One region of the Taylorella asinigenitalis MCE3 genome, then DNA from elsewhere that is predicted to be linked to it. Evidence: predicted binding sites of a transcription regulator. Region 1 holds the regulator's gene; the other holds the start of a gene.

Evidence for each region. The regulator NrdR, encoded in region 1, represses ribonucleotide reductase genes. The targets are predictions, from matches to a motif close to CACNANATNTNGTG.
Region 2: the regulator NrdR is predicted to act here: its motif matches at 3,529-3,542, upstream of nrdA (class 1a ribonucleoside-diphosphate reductase subunit alpha).

What each region holds. Positions count from the first base shown of each region.
Region 1 is NC_016043.1:1,411,569-1,419,899, reverse strand. Features, by position in the region: gene TASI_RS06680 (anhydro-N-acetylmuramic acid kinase) at 1-481, opposite strand, end outside; gene tyrS (tyrosine--tRNA ligase) at 563-1,786, shown strand; gene glyA (serine hydroxymethyltransferase) at 1,799-3,043, shown strand; gene nrdR (transcriptional regulator NrdR) at 3,047-3,505, shown strand; gene ribD (bifunctional diaminohydroxyphosphoribosylaminopyrimidine deaminase/5-amino-6-(5-phosphoribosylamino)uracil reductase RibD) at 3,495-4,667, shown strand; gene TASI_RS06655 (riboflavin synthase) at 4,652-5,290, shown strand; tRNA gene TASI_RS06650 (tRNA-Ser) at 5,320-5,409, shown strand; gene TASI_RS06645 (OmpA family protein) at 5,505-8,331, opposite strand, start outside.
Region 2 is NC_016043.1:802,751-811,081, forward strand. Features, by position in the region: gene TASI_RS03910 (homoserine kinase) at 1-555, opposite strand, end outside; gene TASI_RS03915 (chloride channel protein) at 628-2,394, shown strand; gene dusA (tRNA dihydrouridine(20/20a) synthase DusA) at 2,391-3,371, shown strand; gene nrdA (class 1a ribonucleoside-diphosphate reductase subunit alpha) at 3,624-5,900, shown strand; gene nrdB (class Ia ribonucleoside-diphosphate reductase subunit beta) at 5,924-7,057, shown strand; gene yfaE (class I ribonucleotide reductase maintenance protein YfaE) at 7,059-7,322, shown strand; gene TASI_RS03935 (YihY family inner membrane protein) at 7,293-8,331, opposite strand, start outside.

The sequences.
Region 1 (8,331 bases):
CTACGGGTATTCTCGATTTAAAAAAATGCTTATGAAATGCTGGTACTAATGGAGCCCCTTCGCCACCAGCAGCAATATCAGCATTTCGAAAATCAGACACTACATCGATATGAGTTTTCTCAGCTAAAAGTGCAGGGTTATTAATTTGAAGGGTAAGTCCGATTTTCGGGTTGTGTCTTACAGTTTGTCCATGAGCCCCAATTGCTCGAATTTGTTCTGCTTGTAAATTATGTTCAGTTAAAAGCTTTTGTACACATTTCTCATATGCCTTGATAAGCTCCATGCCGACTAAATGCATAGAATTTATTTCATCAAAGCTAGGTGTATTTAATTTTAGGATTCGTTCTCTAAGTGAATCATTAAAAGGAATATAGGCGTGTCCAAGAAACTCTAAATCCTCTGGACTGCTTATTTTACAAACTACTCCATCAACTCCATCGGTGCTAGTGCCCGACATTAAACCGATAAAATACTGATGCATTGCCATAGAGAACCTAAAAATTTATTTATTGAATTATATAATTACAAATCATTGTATTATCACACGGTCTAAGTACCTCTCATGACAGAAGAAATAAAAATAAGTACTGAAGTTGCTCGTCAAATGGATATTGTGAGACGCGGAACGGAAGAAATATTAGTAGAATCCGAGTTTTTGCAAAAACTTCAAAAAAGTCACGACACTGGAACTCCTCTAAGAATAAAACTAGGGCTTGACCCAACAGCACCTGATTTGCACTTGGGGCATACGGTTGTATTAACCAAAATGCGACAACTGCAGGATATGGGCCATGAAGTTATATTTTTAATCGGCGATTTCACAGCAACCATCGGTGATCCGAGTGGGAGAAATGCGACTAGACCGCCATTAACACGTGAGCAGATTGAAGAGAATGCTCAAACTTATTATGAACAAGCATCTAAAGTCTTGGACCCCTCGAGAACTATTATTTCCTACAACTCAAAATGGTGTGATGCGCTAGGAACTCGCGGGCTAATTCAATTGGCATCTAAATATACCGTCGCTAGGATTATGGAACGTGATGACTTTACTAAGCGTTTTAAAGGTGGTGTGCCTATATCTATGCATGAGCTTTTGTATCCTCTTATGCAAGGATATGATTCTGTGGCTCTTGAGTCGGATATGGAACTTGGAGGTACAGATCAGAAGTTTAATTTACTTGTTGGTCGTGAACTTCAAAAAGAATATGGACAAGAGCAACAAACTGTTTTAACCATGCCTCTATTGGTTGGTTTGGACGGAGTTGAGAAGATGTCCAAATCTAAAAATAACTATATCGGAATCACTGAAACTCCTGATAGCATGTTTGGAAAAATCATGTCTATTTCCGATACTTTGATGTGGAATTATTATGAATTAATCTCATCAAAATCCTTAGAGGAGATTGCTCAACTAAAACGTGATGTTGAGCAGGGAGTAAACCCACGGAATATTAAAGTTGCACTGGCTCAAGAAATTATTACACGTTTTCATAATGATGAAGCTGCAGCTAAAGCATTGGCAGATTTTGAATCTCGATTTAGAGATGGTCAAATACCTGAAGATATACCTGAGATAAGTTTGAATGGCCCAGAATTGGGCATTGTTGCGGTTCTTAGAGAATCGGGTTTGGCTAGTTCTGGTTCTGAAGCTTCGCGAAATATCGTTCAGGGCGGAGTAAAGGTGGACGGCTCAAAAGTAGAAGACAAAAGCTTAGTTTTAAAATCTGGTACCTATGTGGTCCAGATTGGAAAAAGAAAATTCGCACGCATTACCATTAAATAATTTAGGAAAATCATGTTTGATATAAATCTTACTTTAGATAAAGTTGACTCAGAACTCTACGATGCCATTAAGAAAGAAGAGCAACGTCAGGAGGAGCATATCGAGCTCATTGCCTCCGAAAACTACACAAGCCCAGCTGTTATGCAAGCTCAAGGTTCTCAACTCACAAATAAATACGCAGAGGGGTATCCTGGAAAACGCTATTATGGCGGCTGTGAATACGTAGATATAGTTGAACAGTTGGCTATTGAACGATTAAAAAAATTATTCGGAGCTGAAGCGGCTAATGTGCAACCTAATTCTGGCTCTCAAGCTAATCAGGCTGTATATTTTGCCGTATTAAAACCAGGCGATACTGTTCTTGGTATGAATCTTAATGAAGGAGGGCACTTAACTCACGGCTCCCCAGTTAACCTATCTGGTAAGCTTTACAATTTTATTCCATATGGTTTGGATGAAAATGAAGCGATTGATTATGAAAAACTTGAACAATTAGCGAAAGAAAATAATCCAAAACTAATTGTTGCTGGTGCGTCGGCATATTCTCTTCGCATTGATTTTGAAAGAATTGCAAAAATCGCTAAGGAAGTGGGTGCTTATTTCATGGTGGACATTGCCCACTATTCAGGGTTGGTTGTTGGGGGACAATACCCTAATCCTGTTCCACATGCCGATTTTGTAACTTCAACTACGCATAAATCTCTAAGAGGCCCTCGTGGTGGCGTCATTATGATGAAAGAGCAACATGCGAAGATGATAAACTCTGCAATTTTCCCTGGTATTCAAGGCGGTCCACTGATGCATGTTATTGCCGGAAAAGCGGTTGCATTTAAAGAGGCTTTAGAACCTGAATTTAAACAATATGCAGAGCAAATTATTAAAAATGCTGATATTCTTGCGAAGACATTGCAAAAACGTGGTTTACGCATTGTCTCTGGTCGCACTGAAAGCCATGTAATGCTTGTTGACCTTCGCTCAAAAGGCATCACTGGTAAACATGCAGAAAAAGTTTTGGGTGATGCATTTATCACTTGCAATAAAAACTCTATTCCAAACGATCCTGAGACACCGTTTGTCACTAGTGGAATAAGGCTTGGTACACCAGCTATGACTACAAGAGGCTTTAAAGAAGCGGAAATTGAGCAAACTGCGAATCTGATAGCTGATGTTTTGGATAATCCAGATGATGAAGCAAACATTTCAGCTGTTCGCGAAAAAGTTTTAGCTTTGACTAGCAAATTCCCAGTTTACAAATAATCGATGAAATGCCCGTTCTGCTCTCATGGAGAGAGTCAAGTTTTAGACTCGAGATCATCCGAGGATGGTCTCGCCATCAAACGCAGACGGCGTTGTTTGCAATGTGATAAGCGATACACAACATATGAGAGAATCGAGTTAGCATTGCCAACGGTAGTTAAAAAAAATGGCTTACGCATGGAGTTTGATATCGACAAAGTGCGATCCAGTATGAACATAGCTTTACGCAAGCGTCCTGTCTCAAGAGATCAAGTGGATTGTGCAGTATCCCGCATCCTCGAGTTTTTTTTAAACCATCCACATAAGGAAGTTTCCTCATATGAGGTCGGTCAGGTAGTTATGAAAGAACTACGCGAGTTAGACCAAGTAGCATATGTTCGATTCGCCTCTGTATATCAGAGTTTCGAGGATATTGCCCAATTTGTTACAACAATTCAAGAGCTCTCAAGTGATGAAAGATAGACATACGCATTTCATGCGGCTGGCCTACGAACTTTCTTTAAAAAATCGCCATTTGCCTGACCCAAATCCATGCGTTGGATGCGTTATTGTGCATGGAGATAAGATTATTGGCCAAGGTGCAACGCAAGTGGCTGGTTCAAATCATGCGGAGATTGAGGCTTTGCAAGATGTGGAGAAAAGAGGGCTTGGGTCACTACTAAAAGACTCTACGCTTTATGTTACGCTTGAACCTTGTAGCCACCACGGTCGCACGCCTCCATGCGTGGATGCTTTGATTCGAAGCGGGATACGAGAGGTTGCGGTCGCATTGCCAGACCCTAACCCCTTGGTCGGTGGCAATGGCATCTCATCCCTCCGCTCTCACGGAATCGATGTGCATGTGGGATATCTTATGGAGGAAGTTCTCGAGCTTAATGTCGGTTTTTTCTCTCGCATGCTTTTAGGTCGCCCGTGGATTCGCACTAAGATCGCAAGTTCGCTCGATGGCCGTATTTCTCTTGCTAACGGAAAATCCAAGTGGATTACCAATGAGCAGTCTAGACACGACGGTCACAAGTGGCGGTCTCGTGCAAGTATTATTTTTACAGGAGTAGGTACGGTTTTGGCCGACAATCCTAGAATGAATGTGCGTTACGTTGAGACGCCTAGAGAGCCGCTTGTAGCTATTATGGATAGCGATTTTAGGACCTTGGATAATCCGAATCTCAATATATTTTCAAATCCAAAAATTATTATCTGTGGCAATGCCTCCGCTTTATCAAATTTTGCTTATGATAGGGGTGTGTTGCCAAATAATATTGATTTGATTGGAATTGATACGGACTCAAATGGTTTGTTGAATTTGCGGGAATTGATAGAAAAGGTGGGCATTGCCAACGAAATTAATGAGATTCATGTAGAGGCAGGTAGTGGTTTAAATACCTCACTTTACGAGGCTGGGCTTATAGATGAGTATCTATGGTATTTTGCACCTATGATTTTAGGGGATTGTAATGCACCTTTTAATATTTCACCGTTAGAATCAATTCCAGAGCATGACTATTTGGAAATGTTCGATTTGACTAAAATTAGTAATAATGTTCGTCTAAGGATTAGGAACTCTGTCCGTTGGAAGGCATTACTAAATTCATTAAAGGAGATGGTTAGATGTTTACAGGCATAATTCAAGCAGTGGGCAAAATTGAATCGGTTTCAAAACTTGAAAAAGGAGTACGCCTAAGCATTGCCAAAGGAGATTTGGATATTTCAAATATCAAGGAAGGCGATTCTATAGCTATTAACGGGGCATGCATGACCGTAGTTCAAAAAAGTGATTCAGGATTTGAGGTGGATGTTTCGGCTGAAAGTCTATCAAAAACTTCGGGACTTGATAAAGAGGGGTACGTAAATCTCGAGTGTGCCATGAAACTTGGGGACACGGTAGATGGCCATTTGTTGTCTGGGCATGTGGACGGTGTGGCTCGTGTAGTAGGAGTTACGCAAGAGGGCGAATCTCATAAAATTGAGATTTTAATTCCTGAAGATTTAGCAAGTTTTATGGCTTACAAGGGTTCGGTAGCTGTAGATGGTGTAAGCATGACCGTTAATGATGTTAATGACGTGTTTTCACCAGAGGATCCTCATTCGGAGGATATGATTCCTGAAGGAACAATCATAAGTTTGAATCTGATTCCTCACACCTTTAAGAACACAACTCTACAATATTTAAAAGCTGGCGATGAAGTGAACATTGAAATCGATACTATTGCAAGATATGTTCAAAGAATGATGCAAGCACCATTTTAATTTTTTAGTTAAAATAGTCAGCTTATTTTGGATCGGTGGCCGAGTGGCTTAAGGCACACGCTTGGAAAGCGTGCATACGGTCAAACGTATCGGGGGTTCGAATCCCCCCTGATCCGCCAAAAGATTATAAAAATAAAATTTGTGCACTTAAAATAAAAAAACCCGAGGCTTGCGTCTCGGGTTATTTGCATATAGTTGCTAAAGGCTTAGATTATTATTGTGCTGGTGCAGGCTCTGGAGCAGGAGCTGTTTCTGAAGGTTGTCCGCCCATTTGTTCTTTAATGTCTTGAATTACATCTTCTGTTTTGTGGGCCGCATTATCCACAGCTTCACCTACAGAAGTAGCGGCGTTTTTAATTTTTTCGCCAGCAACTACTGAAGCTCTTGAAACATCCTCTTTTGCTTCTTTAAATGTTTCTTTGGAAGCTTCTACAGCATCATTAACTTTTTCTTTAGCCTCTTCGTTAGTTTTCTTAATCATCTCGCCAATACCATCTTTATTTTCGTTAATGTCTTTAACATTAAATTCAATGCGACGGTTTGCACGACGACCTTCTGGTGTATTGTTATCGGCGATTGGGTTAGCTTCTCCATAACCAACAGCCACAATATTAGCTTCTGGTACACCTTTTGCGATTAAATAATCACGAACGGCTTTAGCTCTTTCTGCAGAAAGTTTTTTATTGCTCTCATCATCACCTTTACTATCAGTGAAACCAGCAACTTCACCTGTACGATTGTTGTCGATTAGGAATTTCGCAAATGCATCTAAACGATTGTTATACACAGGCATGATCTCTGAGGATGCAGTATTAAACTTAATATTAAGATCAAGCTTGTCTTTGGACATTTCGTTTATATCAAGTACTTCCACTGGCTCCTCAGGAATATCAGATGAAGTTGCATTAGAAGCTGGAGTAGGTTCTGTAGCAGCAGGAGCTTCAGTTACAGGAGCCACAGGAGCTTCAGGTGTAGCTGGTTTCTCTTCAGTAGGAGCTGGAAATTTATCCTCTGCTGGTGCAGTTGGAGAAGGGAATGTATCAGAAACAGGTTGTTCAGATTTCACTACATCTGGTGCATCAATTTCAACGCTGTCAGCATCGATTTTAAAATTAGCACCAAGAGCTTCTTGCAGTTTAGAAACTAATTCAGCTTTTCTTTCTTCAGATATAACATGACCATCAAGATCTAATTGGAATCCATCGAAATGGCCTTTAACGTTAGGAAAGTCTTCAACTACTTTTATAAATGCATCTAAAGAATCTAGGTTCATGTTAGAAATATTATTTTCAACATCAACTTCATCTTTAAGTGTAGCTGTACCTTTGATAGAGTTAAAAGCTTTAAGAATTTTAACTTTATCTGATGCACTAGCCGTACCATCAACTTTCAGATATTCGCCATCATAAGCCCATTCTAAATCACCAAAACCATCTACAGCTTCTGGTGCATCTATATCGATATCATCAACTTTTACTTTAAAAGCGTCATCTAATACTGATTGCAGTTCACTTGTAAGTTTAGTTTTGGATTCTTCTGAATTTAATGTGCCATCAAGAACTAGTTCACCTTCATCGAATTCACCGTCAATAGTTGGATAATTTTTAAGAATATCTGCTAGAGCATCAAATGCGTCAAACTGAAACTGACCAACATCAGCATCTACTTCTAATTTATCCTCTAAAGGTCGGTTGCCTGCAATAACTTTAAATGCATCTAAAACCTTAGCTTTAGTTTCTTCATTAGGAACTTCACCTGAGACTACTACTTTTTCTGAATCAACGGCCCAATTAATATCTCCTAAATCTTTAGAAATTTTTGCTTCTACAGGTTCATCAGATTCTTTATTGTCCTTATCTTCGTTAAGTTCGTCAGCTTTGATATCTATATCATCTGCTTTAATTTCAAAATTATCGCCTAAAGCTTTTTTCAGTTTAGTCAATAATTCCGTTTTGGATTCTTCGGAATTTAGTGTTCCAGATAATTTAAGTTCTCTTCCGTCAAATTTACCATCAACACCAACAAAGCCTTTTAAGGCTGTTGCAAGAGCAGCAAAATCAGTAAATTCAAGTTTTCCAGCTTCTTTATCTATATCTAGATCGTCTTCCACTGGTACTGTACCAGCGATTCCTTTAAATGCATCTAAAAGATTTGCTTTAGATTCAGCTGTATCCAAATCACCATCTAGAATCAATTTTTTATCTTCAAAATCCCAAGAAAAATTACCTAGTCCTTCAACAACTTTAGGTTCTGAGTCAGTAGTTTGCTCATTTGTTACTGGAGTTGATTCAGTATTAGTAGGTTCATTTTGAGTGATAGGAGCTTCTTCGTCTTTACCGCAGCTTCGGAATAAAAGTAAAGCAATTAGTATTAAAGCAAGGATAATTAGCCACTTCCAAATTCCGCTTTTCTTAGGTTCTTCCACTGGGCGTGATTCTGTGGTTTTTGTATATTGAGGTTGATGAACTCCAGCCATCCTAGCAGCATTAACCGTTTCTTCAGAAGGTGCAGGTTTAGGTGTAGGATTAGGTGTAACTTGAGAGGATTTAGGAGCCTCTTTAATTTCAGAACCCTTAACTTTATTTAAAACTTGGGAACCAGCTGCAGAAGCAACACCTGCCATGCCCGCAACACCAGCTAAAGAACCTAAGTTAGATAGACTAAAATTACTACCTAAATTGTTTTTTAAACTAGAGAATATTGCAGGGATAGTGGCAGAAAGTGAGTCTTTGGCTTGAATCTGAGTAACACCTTCCTCTCTGGAAACTTGGTCAACAACGCCATCTAAATCGCTACCAAAAAGACCATTTAAATAGGTAAGCCCTTTTTGTTTAATTGAGTCAAAACCTAGTTCTGCATTTGATGCGCCAGTAGAATAAAGTTGTTGTGTATTACTGTCAACTCCTTTAATCATTTCTAGGAGTTGATCAACACCTTCTTTTGAGTTTGATTTTTTTGAAATACCACCAATAACAACTGAAACTATACGATCTAATAGACCATTGGCCTTCCCTTCAGGTAGGCCAACAGATTTTATCAAT
Region 2 (8,331 bases), 610 kb from region 1:
TACCTCTTTCCATTTATAAGAATTTTGAATCTCTTTTTGAATTGAAAGTGCTTGTTCATAAAGAGAAATTTGAGATTCATTTAAAAATGGTTTAATTGAGGGCCAAACTTCCTCCCACCAAGATAGGCCTCGCAGATTGTTCTGTTTGAATTTAAAATCCTTAGAAGCAATATGCATTTGAGCTTGAGCTTTAGCTACTATGTGGCAATGCCTCCGAGTAGGCTCGGTTATATGTTTTCCACCTTGCTTTGTGGCAATAATAGCTGGCTTCCCTTTTATATTTGAAATAAGTTCTCCAGCTTTAGTCCTTTGAGGTTTAGGCACAGCTACACCTTTGTTTGCTAAGTGGAGCATAAACTCAATATAGTAGGGCAGTTGAGTAAATTTAAGCACTTCAAATATGGTCAACACATAAGATCCTGTGCTCGTCTCAACAAAAAAATTTGAATTCTCAATTCCAGCAGATATACCTTCGAATTTATTTAAAATTCCAATTTCGTATTCGCTAATAAATTTTTCTAATTCTTTGCGTGTAATAGCGGTAAATACAGCCATAGATATAATATTGCTAGATTGCTAAAATAGGTTTCATTTTAGCAAAGTAAGTCTTAAACCCACTGAGTCAAAGTGCGATTCAAATTTAGTTATTCAAATTTATTTAATAAAGTTCAACTCTTCTCTGAACCTGCCATTATATTATGGGCAGCAATTTTAGGTGTAAGCGGCGGGCTTACAACTGTAGCATTTCATGAATGCGTGAAACTACTTCAAACACTGCATTCAAATGTATATGGTGATGTTGTACAAATTGCTTCAAATTGGAACATTTGGGAAAAATTATTAATACCTACATTAGGCGGTCTAATTGGTGGTTTGGGGCTATATTTTGCTTCGAAAATAAAAGTTGATGCTAACTCCGATTATATGGAAGCAGTTGCAATAGGAAATGGTCATTTATCAATAAGACAAGGCTTGTTGCGTATTGGTTCCGCTCTAAGCGTTTCAGCTACGGGTTGGTCATTAGGTCGTGAAGGTCCTATTATTCATCTTTCTTCAATGGTTGGATCGGCATTAGGTAGAGTGAATGAAATTGAAGGCAATTATTTACGAATGCTTGTTGCATGTGGTGCGGCAGCTGGTGTGTCTGCAGCATATTTTGCACCTATTGCTGGGGCCTTATTTATTGCAGAGATTGTTCTTGGAAGCATGGCCAGTCACGTACTTGCTCCATTACTTATAGCCTCATCTTCTGCTTATATAACAATCACCATCTTGGGTTACGAACCTTGGCTCTATCAGCTTCCACCTATATATCTGGTTGGTGAATTTGAGTTGTTACTATCAATAGTGATAGGAATATTCTCTGGTTTTGGTGCACCATTATTCTTAAAACTTTTATCTCTAACTCGTGACCTTTACGCAAAAACAGGCATGATTTTGCCTATACGTATGGCTTTAGCTGGTTTTCTATTAGGCTGTATATTTTTAATTGAGCCTTCAGCTGCAGGTAAGGGTGATACCTTAATTCACTCATTTATGTTAGATGATTCGTGGATTATCGAATCACTTATTTTGATTCTAATCATTAAATTGATTTCGACTAGTGTAAGTGTGGGCTCCGGTGCCGTAGGTGGTGTGATTACGCCAATTATGTTTATTGGTGCTAGTACGGCTATGATTCTTACTCATGCATTTGCATTAATAGAACCTAGTGTATTGCATTTCACTCCGGTTTTTGTTTTAGTTGGAATGGGGGCGTTTTTAACAGCTGGAACATCTGCACCTATAGTAGCTATAGTTTTACTAATGGAGATGACTAATAGCCTTCAGATTGCAGCCCCATTAATTTTTGCATCGGTAATCTCTTTTTATATCTCTAGGCTCTTTACTGGTACAGTAATGTTTGGCATTACAAGTAAACGTGAAAAACAAGACCTAGTAAGCTTAAGAATTTCACAACTAAAAGTTAGAAATCTTTTAAGCCCAGTAGATACAACAGTAAACCCAACACAAACTCTTAGAGAGGCCCTTGAAATATTCGCAAATACTGGGGTAAAAAATGTATTTGTTATCGGTGAAGATCAAGAATATTTAGGCATACTAACCAACAAAAATTTAACCCATGGAATCATGTCTAGTAGCCCATTAGATGAGCCTATACCAGCGGATTTTGTTCAAAGAAGTTTTGTAGACCCTTTGCAATTGGATATGAATCTTGATGAAGTACAAAACAGATTTTTCTCCTATAATGGCGAGCGTCTTCCAGTAGTAGACTATAGTGAGAAGCCTAAGTTAGTAGGCCTAGTATACAAATCTGATTTATTGAGAAAATTATCAGAAATTAAGAAAATTGAAGACAGACGTGGAAGTAAATCCGTAGATATCCGCAGATGAATAAAAATTCTAAATTATCTAAGGGCAGGCGTTTATCGGTCGCACCAATGCTTGACGTTACGAATAAACATTGCCGCTATTTTCATAGACTTTTAGCCCCACAAGCACTCCTATATACAGAAATGGTTACTACTGGTGCACTGATTTATGGGGATATACCAAGACACTTAGACTTTAATACAGTGGAGCATCCGGTTGCACTTCAGCTTGGAGGCAGCGTTCCTAAGGAATTGGCCCACTGCACTAAGCTTGCAGAAGAATGGGGTTATGACGAAGTAAATTTAAATTGTGGCTGCCCATCTGAACGTGTGCAAAAGGGGGCTTTCGGTGCATGTTTGATGCTTGAGCCTGAATTGGTAGCAGATTGTTGGGTGGCAATGTCTGAGTCATGCTCCTTGCCAATTAGTATTAAACACCGTTTAGGCGTAGACAATCATAATGACTATGGTTTTACTTTTAACTTTGTATCAAAGCTATATGATGTAGGTTGTAGGGAGTTTGTCACTCATGCAAGAAATGCAATCCTAAGTGGCTTAAGCCCTAAAGATAATCGAAAAATTCCTCCTCTAAAATATGATTACGTTAATAAGCTCAAAGCAGATTTTCCTGATGCAAATTTTGTTTTAAACGGCGGAATTTCAAATTTTGATGATGCGATACGGCTTGCTCATGAATTTGATGGGATCATGATTGGTAGACTGGCTTGGCATGAACCGAGGGTATTCGGAGACATTGCCACCCATATATTTGGAAATGATACTAGCTTAGATTTTAAATTTATTAGAGATTCACTTATTGAATATGCCTTACTAAATATCGGGAGAGGGGGTAACCTTAGAGAAGTGGTCAATCCTGTTTTAGGACTTATGAATGGATTGAAGGGAGCTAGAAGGTTTAGGCAACTTTTGTCTGACCCTAAAAATCTTAGGTCAAATGATATTTCTGTAATTTCAAAAGCTTTCGACCCATTTTGTTAATGTTTGTTACTTGTAATAAAGTGCTATTACATTTGAGTTTAATCAAAAAAACTACAAATTTTTATTCATAGTAGGTTTGCTAGGAAAGTAAGATATATCAAGGTCCTATTAAGGCGATCAAATTTTATCTTGACTTGAGAGATTTAATTTATTTAGATACTATATATTGTGCCTTGAGCACTTAAACAATACTAAATATAGATTTTACTAAGAGTCTATATTTAGTCCTGTAAAATCTTTGCTGGACTATTTATGAACACTAACACCATCTCCGTTATCAAGCGTGATGGGCGCTCTGAGCCTATCGACCTTGAGAAAATCCACCGCGTTATCGACTGGGCCGCAAAAGGTTTAGAAAATGTATCCACATCACAAGTTGAATTAAATTCTCAAATTCAATTTTATGATGGTATACAGACTCAAGATATACAAGAGACAATCATTAAAGCAGCTGCAGACTTAATTTCAACAGAAACGCCAGATTATCAGTTTTTAGCAGCTCGTCTTGCGATGATTCATATACGCAAAAAGGCTTATGGAGATCATGTGCCTCCTCACTTATATGACCATGTTTCCAAATTGGTCGAAAAAGGGGTATACGATAAAAACCTTCTCACAGATTACTCTAAAGAAGAGTTTGATGAGATGAATGGTTATCTTGTGCACGATAGGGATTGGGATTTTTCATATGTTGCTGTTATGCAGATGCAAGGTAAATACCTTGTTCAAAATCGAGTAAACGGGGATATCTACGAAACTCCACAATTTTTATATTTATTAGTGGCCGCTTGCTTATTTGCAAAATATCCAAAAGAAACTAGGCTTAAATATATAAAAGAGTTCTACGATGCTACATCGACTTATAAGATATCATTGCCAACCCCAATTATGGCTGGGGTTAGAACTCCAACAAGGCAATTTAGTTCATGCGTATTAATTGAGTGCGGGGATAGTCTAGATTCAATTAATGCTACAAGCTCTGCAATTGTTCGATATGTTTCTCAAAGAGCTGGAATAGGTATAAATGCAGGTCGAATTAGGGCTGAGGGAAGTCCTATTCGTGGCGGAGAGGCTAGACATACAGGGTGCATCCCATTTTATAAACATTTTCAAACTGCTGTTAAATGCTGCTCTCAAGGGGGTGTGCGCGGAGGTGCTGCTACTCTTTTTTATCCAATATGGCATCTTGAAGTTGAATCCTTATTAGTACTTAAAAATAATCGCGGTGTAGAAGCCAATCGTGTACGTCATATGGATTATGGTGTTCAGCTCAACAAACTGATGTATGAAAGGTTGGTTAAAGGGCAAAATATTACTTTATTTTCTCCTTCTGATGTTCCTGGCTTATATGATGCCTTTTTCGAAGATCAAGAATTATTCGAAAAACTTTATACAAAATACGAGCAAGATCCTAGCATACGCAAACGTCAGGTTAAATCTAATGATTTGTTCTCTATGCTTATGCAGGAGAGGGCTAGCACGGGACGTATCTATATACAAAATGTAGATCACTGCAATACACATAGTGCTTTTGACTCTAAAAAGGCCCCTATCAGACAAAGTAATCTTTGCTTAGAGATTACATTGCCAACAAAACCACTAGATGATATCAATGATGTCAAAGGTGAGATTGCTTTATGCACTTTATCTGCGTTTAATCTTGGTGCGATTGAAAATTTAGAGGAACTTGAACACTTAGCCGATTTGGTTGTACGTGCCTTAGATGCCTTATTGGATTATCAGGATTATCCAATTAAAGCTGCACAAATTAGTACTATGAACCGCCGCTCTCTTGGCGTGGGTGTTATTAATTTTGCATACTATCTAGCTAAAAACAATGCAAAATACTCTGACGGTAGCGGGAATGCTTTGACACATAGAACATTTGAAGCTATTCAGTATTATTTATTGAAAGCTTCTATGAATTTGGCTAAAGAGTTTGGTCCTTGCCCAGCATTTAACGAGACTAAATATTCTCAAGGGCTATTGCCGATTGATACATACAAAAAATCGATAGATCAATTTTGTGATGAAACTTTGCATTTAGATTGGGAAACGTTACGAGTTGAGATTATGAAAAATGGTCTTAGAAATTCCACTTTAACAGCACTTATGCCGTCTGAGACTTCTAGTCAAATTTCTAATGCTACCAATGGAATCGAACCTCCTAGAGGTTTAATAACCGTAAAACAATCAAAGGATGGAATCCTAAAACAAATAGTTCCAGAATATAAAGAACTTAAAGATAAATACGAAACTTTATGGCAGTTACCTAATATGGAAGGTTATTTCCAAATCGTAGGTATTATGCAGAAATTCGTTGATCAGTCTATATCAGCAAACACTAACTATGATCCTAAAAAATTCCCAAATGGCTTAGTCCCTATGCAACAATTAATTAAGGACCTTCTTAAAGCCTATAAGTACGGAATTAAAACTCTGTACTATCACAACACTAGGGATGGATCTGATGATATTCAAGATACTGCAAAAGAAGATGATTGTGCTGGAGGGGCATGCAAAATCTAAAGGCATGCACATAGAGGAAAATTATGAAATATAGTACATTTTGCCAAACACCAAACAATGCTTTAAAAGAGCCTATGTTTTTTGGTCAACCCGTAAATGTTGCTCGATATGATCAGCAAAAATATGAAATTTTTGAAAAATTAATCGAAAAGCAATTGTCTTTTTTCTGGAGACCAGAGGAGATTGATGTCTCACAAGATCGTATTGATTATGCAGGTCTACCAGAGCATGAAAAACATATATTTATTAGCAATCTAAAATATCAAACTCTTTTGGATTCGATTCAAGGCAGAAGTCCTAATGTTGCCTTTTTACCCCTGGTCTCTATACCCGAACTTGAAACTTGGATTGAAACCTGGTCTTTTTCTGAAACTATTCACTCTAGATCCTATACACATATCATTAGAAATATATCAGTCGATCCTAGCTCTATCTTTGATGATATTGTTCGAAATAAACATATTCTAGAGAGAGCCAAAGACATTTCCAAATACTACGACAATTTAATTGAACTAACTCAGTATTATGAATTGTTCGGCGAAGGTACTCACAACATAAACGGCAAAGAAGTTGAAGTGAGTATTACTGAGCTTAAGAAACGTCTTTATCTTTGCTTAATGGCAGTTAATGTTTTGGAGGCCATTAGATTTTATGTAAGTTTCGCATGTTCATTTGCATTTGCAGAACGCAAACTTATGGAAGGTAACGCAAAAATCATAAAACTTATTGCACGCGATGAAGCACTTCACCTTACAAGTACTCAACATATGCTCAATATAATGCGTTCTGGAGAAGATGATCCAGAAATGGCTGTTATTGCTAAAGAGTTAAATGAAGAGTGTTTTGAGTTATTTAAAAATGCTGCTGAACAAGAAAAAGCTTGGGCTGAGTATTTATTTAAAGATGGTTCTATGATTGGGTTAAATAAAGACATACTAATCCAATATGTTGAATACATCACAAATATTCGAATGCTTGCTGTTGGATTGAGGGAGGCCTTTCCGAATTCTAAACAAAATCCTATTCCATGGATTAATACATGGCTAACTTCGGATAATGTTCAAGTTGCACCTCAGGAGGTTGAGCTTACTTCTTATCTTGTTGGTCAAGTAGATTCTAATCTGGATATCGATGAATTGAGCGCCGACGATCTATAGGATGGCCTATGTAATTACTGAAAGCCTTGGCTTTCATACGTTTGAAAACGAGACGCTATTAGAGAGCTTGGAACGAACAGGTCACAATGTTCCAAGCCATTGCCGTTCGGGGTTTTGTGGCACATGTAGAACAAAAATAATAACTGGTGAGGTTGATTATTTAATAGACCCTCTTGCTTACATAGGTCCTGACGAAATTCTACCTTGTTGTTGTAAAGCTAAAGGATCAGTGATTTTAGACTGTAGTACTGATATCAGAGATTAGTAAATTTTGCTTTGTTGGTAGGCTTTCATTTCGTGTATTTGATGGTATTAATTCGCCAAGTGTTACATGCTCATCGAGTATTAGACGGGCCATCTGTTTTTTCATATTGTTATCAACCTTATCATTAATTGATTTATTCAGAAGAAACATATCCTTAAGTTTGGACATGTCCATATCATAATCACTAGCTATAACCCATCGTTCAGAACGCTTGCCGTCTGTATTTACAATATATCCCAAAGTTTTTAACTTATCTAAAAGCATAAGAGTATGTGCAATTTCTCCATGGACTTCATGAACAATTGTGTTGGTGCTTTTTCCCGGGGGATTGTCGTTTCTTGAATTATTTAATAGTCTTAAAATCCTTACCGATTGTGTGAAATCGGCACCGATTTTGTTGTATGTGTAATCAAAACCATACCTAAGTTGTGGAAGTAGAGCTACCAATAAGGCTCCAGCGAGTATGATAATCCATGAAATATAAATCCATAATAAGAATAATGGTATGGTGGCAAAGGTACCGTATATCAGGGTGTAAGAGGGAAATTTAGTTATATAGTATGTAAATCCGAATTTCAGTCCTTCAAATAGCAAAGCTGAAGTAGCTCCGCCAATCAGTGCATCTTTCCAATGAACTTGTCTATTTGGAACGATTTTATAAATCAATGAGAAAGAAATAAAAGACAAAATAAATGGAAAAATAGTACCAAATAGGTTTTGTATAACACTTAAATCCATACCAACGCCAAGCTTAGCTCTAGTAACATAAGTGCTTGCCCATATGCTTGCTCCAAACACAAATGGGCCTACAGATAATACAGCCCAATATATAAGAATTCGAATCCATAGTGGCCTTTGTTTAGTAACTCTAAACATTTTATTTAATACTTCATCTATAGTTTTCATAAGCATAATGGAGGTTATGACTAGGAAAACTGAACCAACAACAGTCATACCTCTTGCACTTTCAGCAAACTGATTTAAATAATTCATTATTTGATCAGATAAA